One region of the Arthrobacter sp. MOO21 genome, then DNA from elsewhere that is predicted to be linked to it. Evidence: riboswitches for the same ligand, from Rfam matches in the RefSeq annotation. Region 1 holds a riboswitch; each other region holds the start of a gene.
The links. Region 1 has a riboswitch for S-adenosylmethionine ahead of AC2JAJ_RS15340 (aminotransferase class V-fold PLP-dependent enzyme). Riboswitches for the same ligand answer to the same signal wherever they lie in the genome.

Region 1 (2,254 bases):
TTGGCAAACGCTGGTGGGCGGCAAAAGGCATGGGCGCGTACATGGGCCGGTCCCTCGCTGCCGCCACGCGGCTCCGCGTCTCCAACGTATCGAAACTTTCGGATGCCTCCCTCTCATACTCCAGCCTGACGGGCTGGAAGGAACGCGGGAACCTGGACGAGTTCCTGGGCCTGACGGAAGACGTGTGGCGGACCCGCGCATATGGCGATTTCTGGTCCTACTGCATGGTGGCGGAAGGTTCGGTGGACATCGCCTGCGAGCCGGAGCTGAACCTCTACGACATGGCCGCCCTGGTCCCCATCGTCGTGGAGGCGGGCGGCCGGTTCACGTCCCTGGAAGGCGAGGACGGCCCGTTCGGCGGGAACGCGCTGGCCACCAACTCGATCCTGCACTCGGAGGTTCTGCACCGCCTGAACCCCTACCTGGACGATCTGCTGTAACGGTCGTCGTATCGCCCTGGATCCGAATATTGCGACGCCGGACACCTCCTGAAGGAGGCGTCCGGCGTTCTTTATTCGGCAGGCGTAACAAATGCCTTAACAATTGGCCCGGCTTCAGTCCGGGCCGTTCCATGTTCTACGCTTTTATGCAGGTCACGAGTGCCAGCGCAAAACCCCGGTTTGCTGGCCAGGCAACCCTCCATTCGCGGTGGGGTGCCCCGGGTGACGACCAGGCCGGTCCGGAGCGGATGCGGCAAGCGCGGATTCCTGTGATGTCGGGGTCCTGATTCAAGTGAGGTCTCTGTGACAACTGCCACCGTCTCCCCCAGCACTGCCATCGCCGAAACTGCGGCCGCCTTCGACGCACGCCAGGCCGCCGCCGGCCACCCCCTCGCCGCCGTCACCGGCGCCGAGATCCAGGCGCCCCTGATCACCGGCGGGCATGTCCGCTACGCCAACCTCGACTACGGCGCGTCCGCACCGGCACTGTCCCTGGTCTCCGCGTACCTTAACGAAATCCTGCCGTACTACGCGAGCGTCCACCGCGGCGCCGGCTACGCCTCCCAGATCAGCACCTCCGTGTACGAGAACGCGCGGAGCATCGTCCGCGACTTCGTGGGCGGCCGCGCCGACGACTCGGTGATCTTCACCCGGAACACCACCGATTCGCTCAACCTGCTGGCCGGCTGCCTGCCCGTCACCGACGGCCACCCTGCCGGGGAGGTCCTCTACCTGGACATCGAGCACCACGCTAACCTCCTGCCGTGGCAGGGGGTGCCGCACCGCAGCATCGTGGCCGCGGACACCATCGCGGGAACCATCGAGGCCGTCAGGGCGGAGCTGGAGCAGGGCGGCGTCAGCCTCCTTGCAGTCACCGGCGCCTCCAACGTCACCGGCGAAATCCTCCCCATCCGCGCACTGGCCGCGCTGGCCCACCAGCACGGCGCACGGATCGTGGTGGACGCGGCCCAGCTCGCCCCGCACCGCCGGGTGGACATCAGCGCCGACGACGTCGACTACCTCGCCTTCTCCGGGCACAAGCTCTACGCGCCCTTCGGCGCCGGCGTCCTGGTGGGGCGCCCCGACTGGCTCGACGCCGGCACTCCGCACCTCGCCGGGGGCGGTGCAGTCAAAGAAGCAAGGCTCGACGGCGTCAGCTGGGCCACCGGGCCGGCCCGCCACGAGGGGGGCTCGCCGAACGTGCTCGGCGCCGCCACCCTTGCCCGCGCCACGCAGGTCATTGCCGGGCTGGACCAGGACCGCTGGCACGCGCACGAGTCCGCCATCCGGTCCTTCCTGGTGGAAGGCCTCCAGGACATCGAGGGTGTCACTGTCCACCAGATCTTCAGGGACACCAACCCGGAAACGGACACCATCGGCGTAGTCAACTTCTCCGTGGAGGGTTATGACGCCGGTCTGGTGGCCGCCTACCTCTCGGCCGAACACGGCGTGGGACTGCGTGATGGCCGCTTCTGCGCGCACCCGCTGCTGAAGCGGCTCGGGCTGCCGTCCGGCTCCCTCCGCGCCAGCTTCGGCGTCGGATCCAGGCTGGAGGACGCGGAGCGGCTCCTCGACGGCATCCGCACCCTGCGCAGCAGCGGGCTGGGCTGGGACTATGTCGTGGATGCAGGCCGCTGGGTGCCGGCCAATGACTTCCGCACCTACCCGCACTGGGCGCCCAATACGCCAGGCACCGCTGGCGCCGCGCCCTGCACGGAGGACTGACCGGGCGACGTACCCGGGCCAAGCCCGGCGATTGGCCCCGCACTCGCTCCCCCTTTGCCTGCGCCGCCATGCGGTAAATTCAAAAGGTA
Region 2 (2,254 bases), 1.2 Mb from region 1:
AGGGTGCCCAGCGGCCGGAGGCCCAGCGGAGTGGAAAGGGGCCGCGTCACCAGCAAGGGCACTGCGTTGGGGTGCCGGAGCGCTTGCCGGCGCAGGCTGTGGGCAATCTTCCGAAGCTGCGCCTTCCAGTCCGGGTCCGAGGGCTCGATGGACAGGTCATCGAGAACAAGCTCCGCCACGCCGTCGAGCAAGGCGGCGCGGTTTTGGGCGTAGCGGTAAAGGCTCATGGGATCCCGGCCGAGTTCCAGCCCCAGCCGGCGCATGCTCAGCGCTTCCAGCCCTTCGGCATCCACCAGTTCGAGGGCTTTGGCCAGGACAATGTCCCTGCTCAGCCTGCTTTTCGGTTGGCCGCTCCTGGGGGTATCGGCGGAAGTCATCGCGTGGTCCTCATTGCCGGGCCGCCGTCCCACGGTAACTGGGAGGGTTGCCTCATATCTGGTCTACGGGTAAAGTCTACAGTGTAGACACCGTGGTGACAGCACTCTGTGCTCCCCTGAATTTTCCGGGGGATGCAACTACACAATCCTTGCCCGCAGTGCAGGGCATCGAGGCTCGCCGCTGTAGCCTACCGGCGGCACAGTGCACCGAGCGAAGGGAGCCGTCATGGCACATTCGCAGTTCGACCAGTTCCTCCAGGAAGCCACCTACGTCGACCAGGCGTCAGAATCCGCCCTCGACCGGGACCGGTTGTTTGGCCTGTACATGAGCTGGTGCTTCATCAACCAGCAGGTACCCGGGGCCGAATCCAGCTTCTGGTCAGCCATGAATAACAGGATGCCGGCAGGCCGCAAGGGCGTGCGGATGACGGGGCCGGCCGCTGCCGACTACATCGTCACCACGTATCCCGAACTCGTGTAGGCCTTACGGGGACTACATCCGGCCGCCTGATGACCGGGAAATGGACATGAATGCTGTGGTGCCGCAGGCGCCGCAGCATTTTCATGCCCGGCCGAAAGATGCGCATGCGCGTCCCCGGCCCGGGGTGCCGCTCAATTACGGAACATGACGACGGCGGCGATGCGGCTGCGCGCGTCAGATGTTACGTTTTTGGGGAGTAATGAGTACCGGCGTTAAGCCCTGACTGGCCGGTCGGCAACCCTCCCTTTCGCGGCGGGGTGCCTCAGGTGAATACTCGGCATATCGACCGATTCGAGCTGCAAGCGTGAGAGAAGGAGATCCGTCGTGCCTGACGCACCCGCCCCTGAAGAAAAGCTGTCCTACCGCCTGATTACAGGCCCGGACGACCGATCATTCTGTGAACGGATCTCCGCTGCCCTGGACGAGGGGTATGTGCTGCACGGCAGCCCGGCGGCCACCTTCAACGGCAGCAGCGTCATCGTCGCCCAGGCAGTGGTCCTGCCGGCCGCGATCGCTTCCGCAGACGCCGCCGTGGCCACCGCCGTGGATGAACTTGACGGCGAATTTGAGGGCGAGTTCGACGGCGAGGGCCACGCATGAGCTACGCAGGAGACCTGACACCGCAGGAAGCCTGGGCCAAGCTCGAGCAGGGCGCCATCCTGGTGGATGTCCGCACCGAGGGCGAATGGGCCCACATCGGCATCCCGGATACCAAGGCCACGGACAACGACCCGCTCTTCATCCAGTGGACCTTCCGGGGCGGCATCCCCAACCCCGACTTCGTGAAGGACCTCAAGGAGCAGGCACCCGAGGACCCGTCCGCGGAACTGGTGTTCCTGTGCCGCTCCGGCCAGCGGTCCGTCGCCGCTGCCATTGCCGCCACCCAGGCCGGCTTCACCTCGTACAACGTGCTGGAAGGCTTCGAGGGGGAGCCGGACCGCTACGGCGAACGGACCGTCAACGGCTGGAAGAACCGCGGCCTGCCCACCAACCTCGGAAAGAACTAAGTGACCTTCAACCCAGATGCCTCCGGCTGGAGCGCCGACACCCAGGCCGTCCGCGGCGGACTCGACCGCACCAACTTCCAGGAAACGTCCGAGGCCATCTTCCTGAACTCCGGGTTCGTCTACGAATCGGCGGCGGCGGCAGAACGCGCCTTCACGGGCGAGGATGAACGGTTCGTCTACTCCCGCTACGGCAACCCCTCCGTGGCAACCTTCCAGGAACGGCTCCGCCTGCTGGAAGGCACCGAGGCATGCTTTGCGACGGCGTCGGGCATGTCCGCGGTCTTCACCGCCCTGGGTGCCCTGCTGGCCGCCGGTGACCGTGTTGTTGCCGCCCGCTCGCTGTTCGGCTCCTGCTTCGTCATCCTGAATGAGATCCTCCCCAGATGGGG
Region 3 (2,254 bases), 1.3 Mb from region 1:
ATCGTCGATTCGGGCAAGTTCGATTTCAGCAAGGATCCGGAACGGTTCCCCGGCTTCAACACCCCGGACCCCACCTACAACGGCCTCGTCTACGCCCGTGACCTGGGGGAGGGTGGTGCGCTGGGGGCCAACCTTTCCTACATCCTCAAGGCCCGTGTCCAGCTGCTGCGCGACCTTGGATCGGCAGTTTCGCCCTTCAACGCCTTCCTGATTTCCCAAGGACTGGAGACCTTGAGCCTGCGCGTGGAACGCCATGTTGCCAACGCCACCGAAGTGGCGCGCTGGCTGGAAGGAAGGGACGACGTCGAATCCGTCGCCTACGCGGGCCTGCCCTCCAGCCCGTGGTACGAGCGCGGCCGGAAGTACGGTCCCAAGGGGACCGGCGCCGTCGTCGCCTTCAACCTCGCAGGCGGCGCCGAGGCCGGCAAGCGCTTCGTGGACGCCCTGGAACTGCACTCCCACGTGGCCAACATCGGTGACGTCCGCTCGCTCGTCATCCACCCGGCGTCGACAACCCACAGCCAGCTCTCGCCGGAACAGCAGGAAGTTGCCGGCGTGAGCCCCGGCCTGGTCCGCCTCTCCGTGGGCCTGGAGCACATCGATGACATCCTCGCCGACCTTGAAGCGGGCTTCCGCGCAGCCAAGGGCGCAGCAGGGGTGTAGCGCGCACCGCGGAAAGCGTGCAGCCGGCAGGCCGGGGAAAGTCACAACCAGTCACACTCTTGGTCCGGAGCGGGGTGTATTTCGTACACTCGAACCAGGTCATGAGTGCCAGTGACAGCCCCGGCTTGCTGGCCGGCAACCCTCCTTCCGCGGTGGGGTGCCCCGGGTGAAGACCTGGCCTGCCGGTCAGACGACGGCGGGCAAGCGCGTAGAAGAGGTCCTGCCATGACGGTTACCGTCGCCCGTACCACCATCCCCGAACACGGAATTGTCCGCTACGCCTCCATCGGAGGGCTCGAGCTGGAAGCAGGCGGCTACCTTCCCGACGTCACGCTGGCCTACGAAACCTGGGGCACGCTGAACGCCGACGGCAGCAACGCGGTCCTGATCGAACACGCCCTCACCGGCAGCACCCACGTGACCCGCGGCGATACCGATGAGGAAGGCTGGTGGGAGCAGCTGGCCGGACCCGGCGCGCCGGTCGATACGGACAAGTTCTTCGTGGTGTCCATCAACATCGTGGGCGGCTGCTACGGCTCGACCGGACCGTCCTCACCTGCCCCGGACGGGCGCCCCTGGGGTTCGCGCTTCCCGCTGGTGACACTCCGGGACAGCACTGTGGCTGAGGCCCGGCTGGCGGACCAGCTGGGAATCAGCACTTGGTACGCCGTCCTTGGCGGTTCCATGGGCGGTGCCCGCGCCCTGGAGTGGGCCGTGACCTACCCCGAGCGTGTGCAGCGCTGCGCAGTGATCTCCGTTGGCGCAGCCAGCACGGCCGAACAGATCGCGTTCGCCCAGGCGCAGACCCTCGCCATCCGGCAGGACCCCAACTTCAACGGCGGCGACTACTACGGCGGTCCCTGCCCGGAAGACGGGCTGGCGCTGGCGAGGCGCATCGCCCACATCACCTATCGGTCAGCGGCGGAACTGGAAGGCCGGTTCGGCCGTGCCGCCCAGGTGCCCGAGTCGCCGCTGCAGGGTGAAGTGCTCGCTGCGCGTGGCCGCTACCAGGTGGAAAGCTACCTGGACCACCAGGGCAACAAGCTCGTCCGGCGCTTTGACGCCAACAGCTACATTGCGCTCACCGAGGCGCTGATGAGCCACGATGTCTGCCGGGGCCGCGGGACCCTGACCGAGACGCTGGCCGTCGCCAGCGCCCGCTTCTTCGTGGCCGCCGTGGACTCGGACCGGCTCTACTTCCCGTCCCAGTCAAAGGAACTGGCGCAGGCACTTCCGGGTGACGTTGACGTCCACGTCATCCAGGCCCCGATCGGGCACGACGGGTTCCTGACCGAAATCGGTCAGCTCGGACACCAGCTGCGGACCACTTTCCTCGTCTAGCGCAGCACCGGTTTCCGCTCCGCATGTGCAATTATGCAGATGCCTTCTGCACTAATCGGCGTTGAGGTTGCATCGCAGGCAGACCATACTCAAAAAATCCGGCATTCGTGGTGTGCATCACACCCGGCTGCCATCGACTGGTCCCAGTGGCGTCGACGACGACGCCGAAGGAGTTCGCATGAGTACGGAAAGCTCCGCCGCAAGGCGCACAGAGGAAACCGATGTCAAGGCCTCAGGCCTGAAGAAAGTG

Region 2: linked by a shared signal. The riboswitch ahead of AC2JAJ_RS09495 (DUF1737 domain-containing protein) and the one ahead of AC2JAJ_RS15340 (aminotransferase class V-fold PLP-dependent enzyme) in region 1 are both predicted to bind S-adenosylmethionine.
Region 3: linked by a shared signal. The riboswitch ahead of metX (homoserine O-acetyltransferase MetX) and the one ahead of AC2JAJ_RS15340 (aminotransferase class V-fold PLP-dependent enzyme) in region 1 are both predicted to bind S-adenosylmethionine.

What each region holds. Positions count from the first base shown of each region.
Region 1 covers NZ_CM170671.2:3,301,564-3,303,817, reverse strand. Annotated here, with positions in the region: gene hisN (histidinol-phosphatase) at 1-440, shown strand, start outside; SAM riboswitch class IV at 592-706, shown strand; gene AC2JAJ_RS15340 (aminotransferase class V-fold PLP-dependent enzyme) at 744-2,165, shown strand.
Region 2 covers NZ_CM170671.2:2,061,174-2,063,427, reverse strand. Annotated here, with positions in the region: gene AC2JAJ_RS09505 (TetR/AcrR family transcriptional regulator C-terminal domain-containing protein) at 1-377, opposite strand, end outside; gene AC2JAJ_RS09500 (hypothetical protein) at 604-858, shown strand; SAM riboswitch class IV at 1,054-1,169, shown strand; gene AC2JAJ_RS09495 (DUF1737 domain-containing protein) at 1,183-1,458, shown strand; gene AC2JAJ_RS09490 (rhodanese-like domain-containing protein) at 1,455-1,865, shown strand; gene AC2JAJ_RS09485 (O-succinylhomoserine sulfhydrylase) at 1,866-2,254, shown strand, end outside.
Region 3 covers NZ_CM170671.2:169,019-171,272, reverse strand. Annotated here, with positions in the region: gene AC2JAJ_RS00835 (bifunctional o-acetylhomoserine/o-acetylserine sulfhydrylase) at 1-663, shown strand, start outside; SAM riboswitch class IV at 761-876, shown strand; gene metX (homoserine O-acetyltransferase MetX) at 889-2,004, shown strand; gene AC2JAJ_RS00825 (MFS transporter) at 2,183-2,254, shown strand, end outside.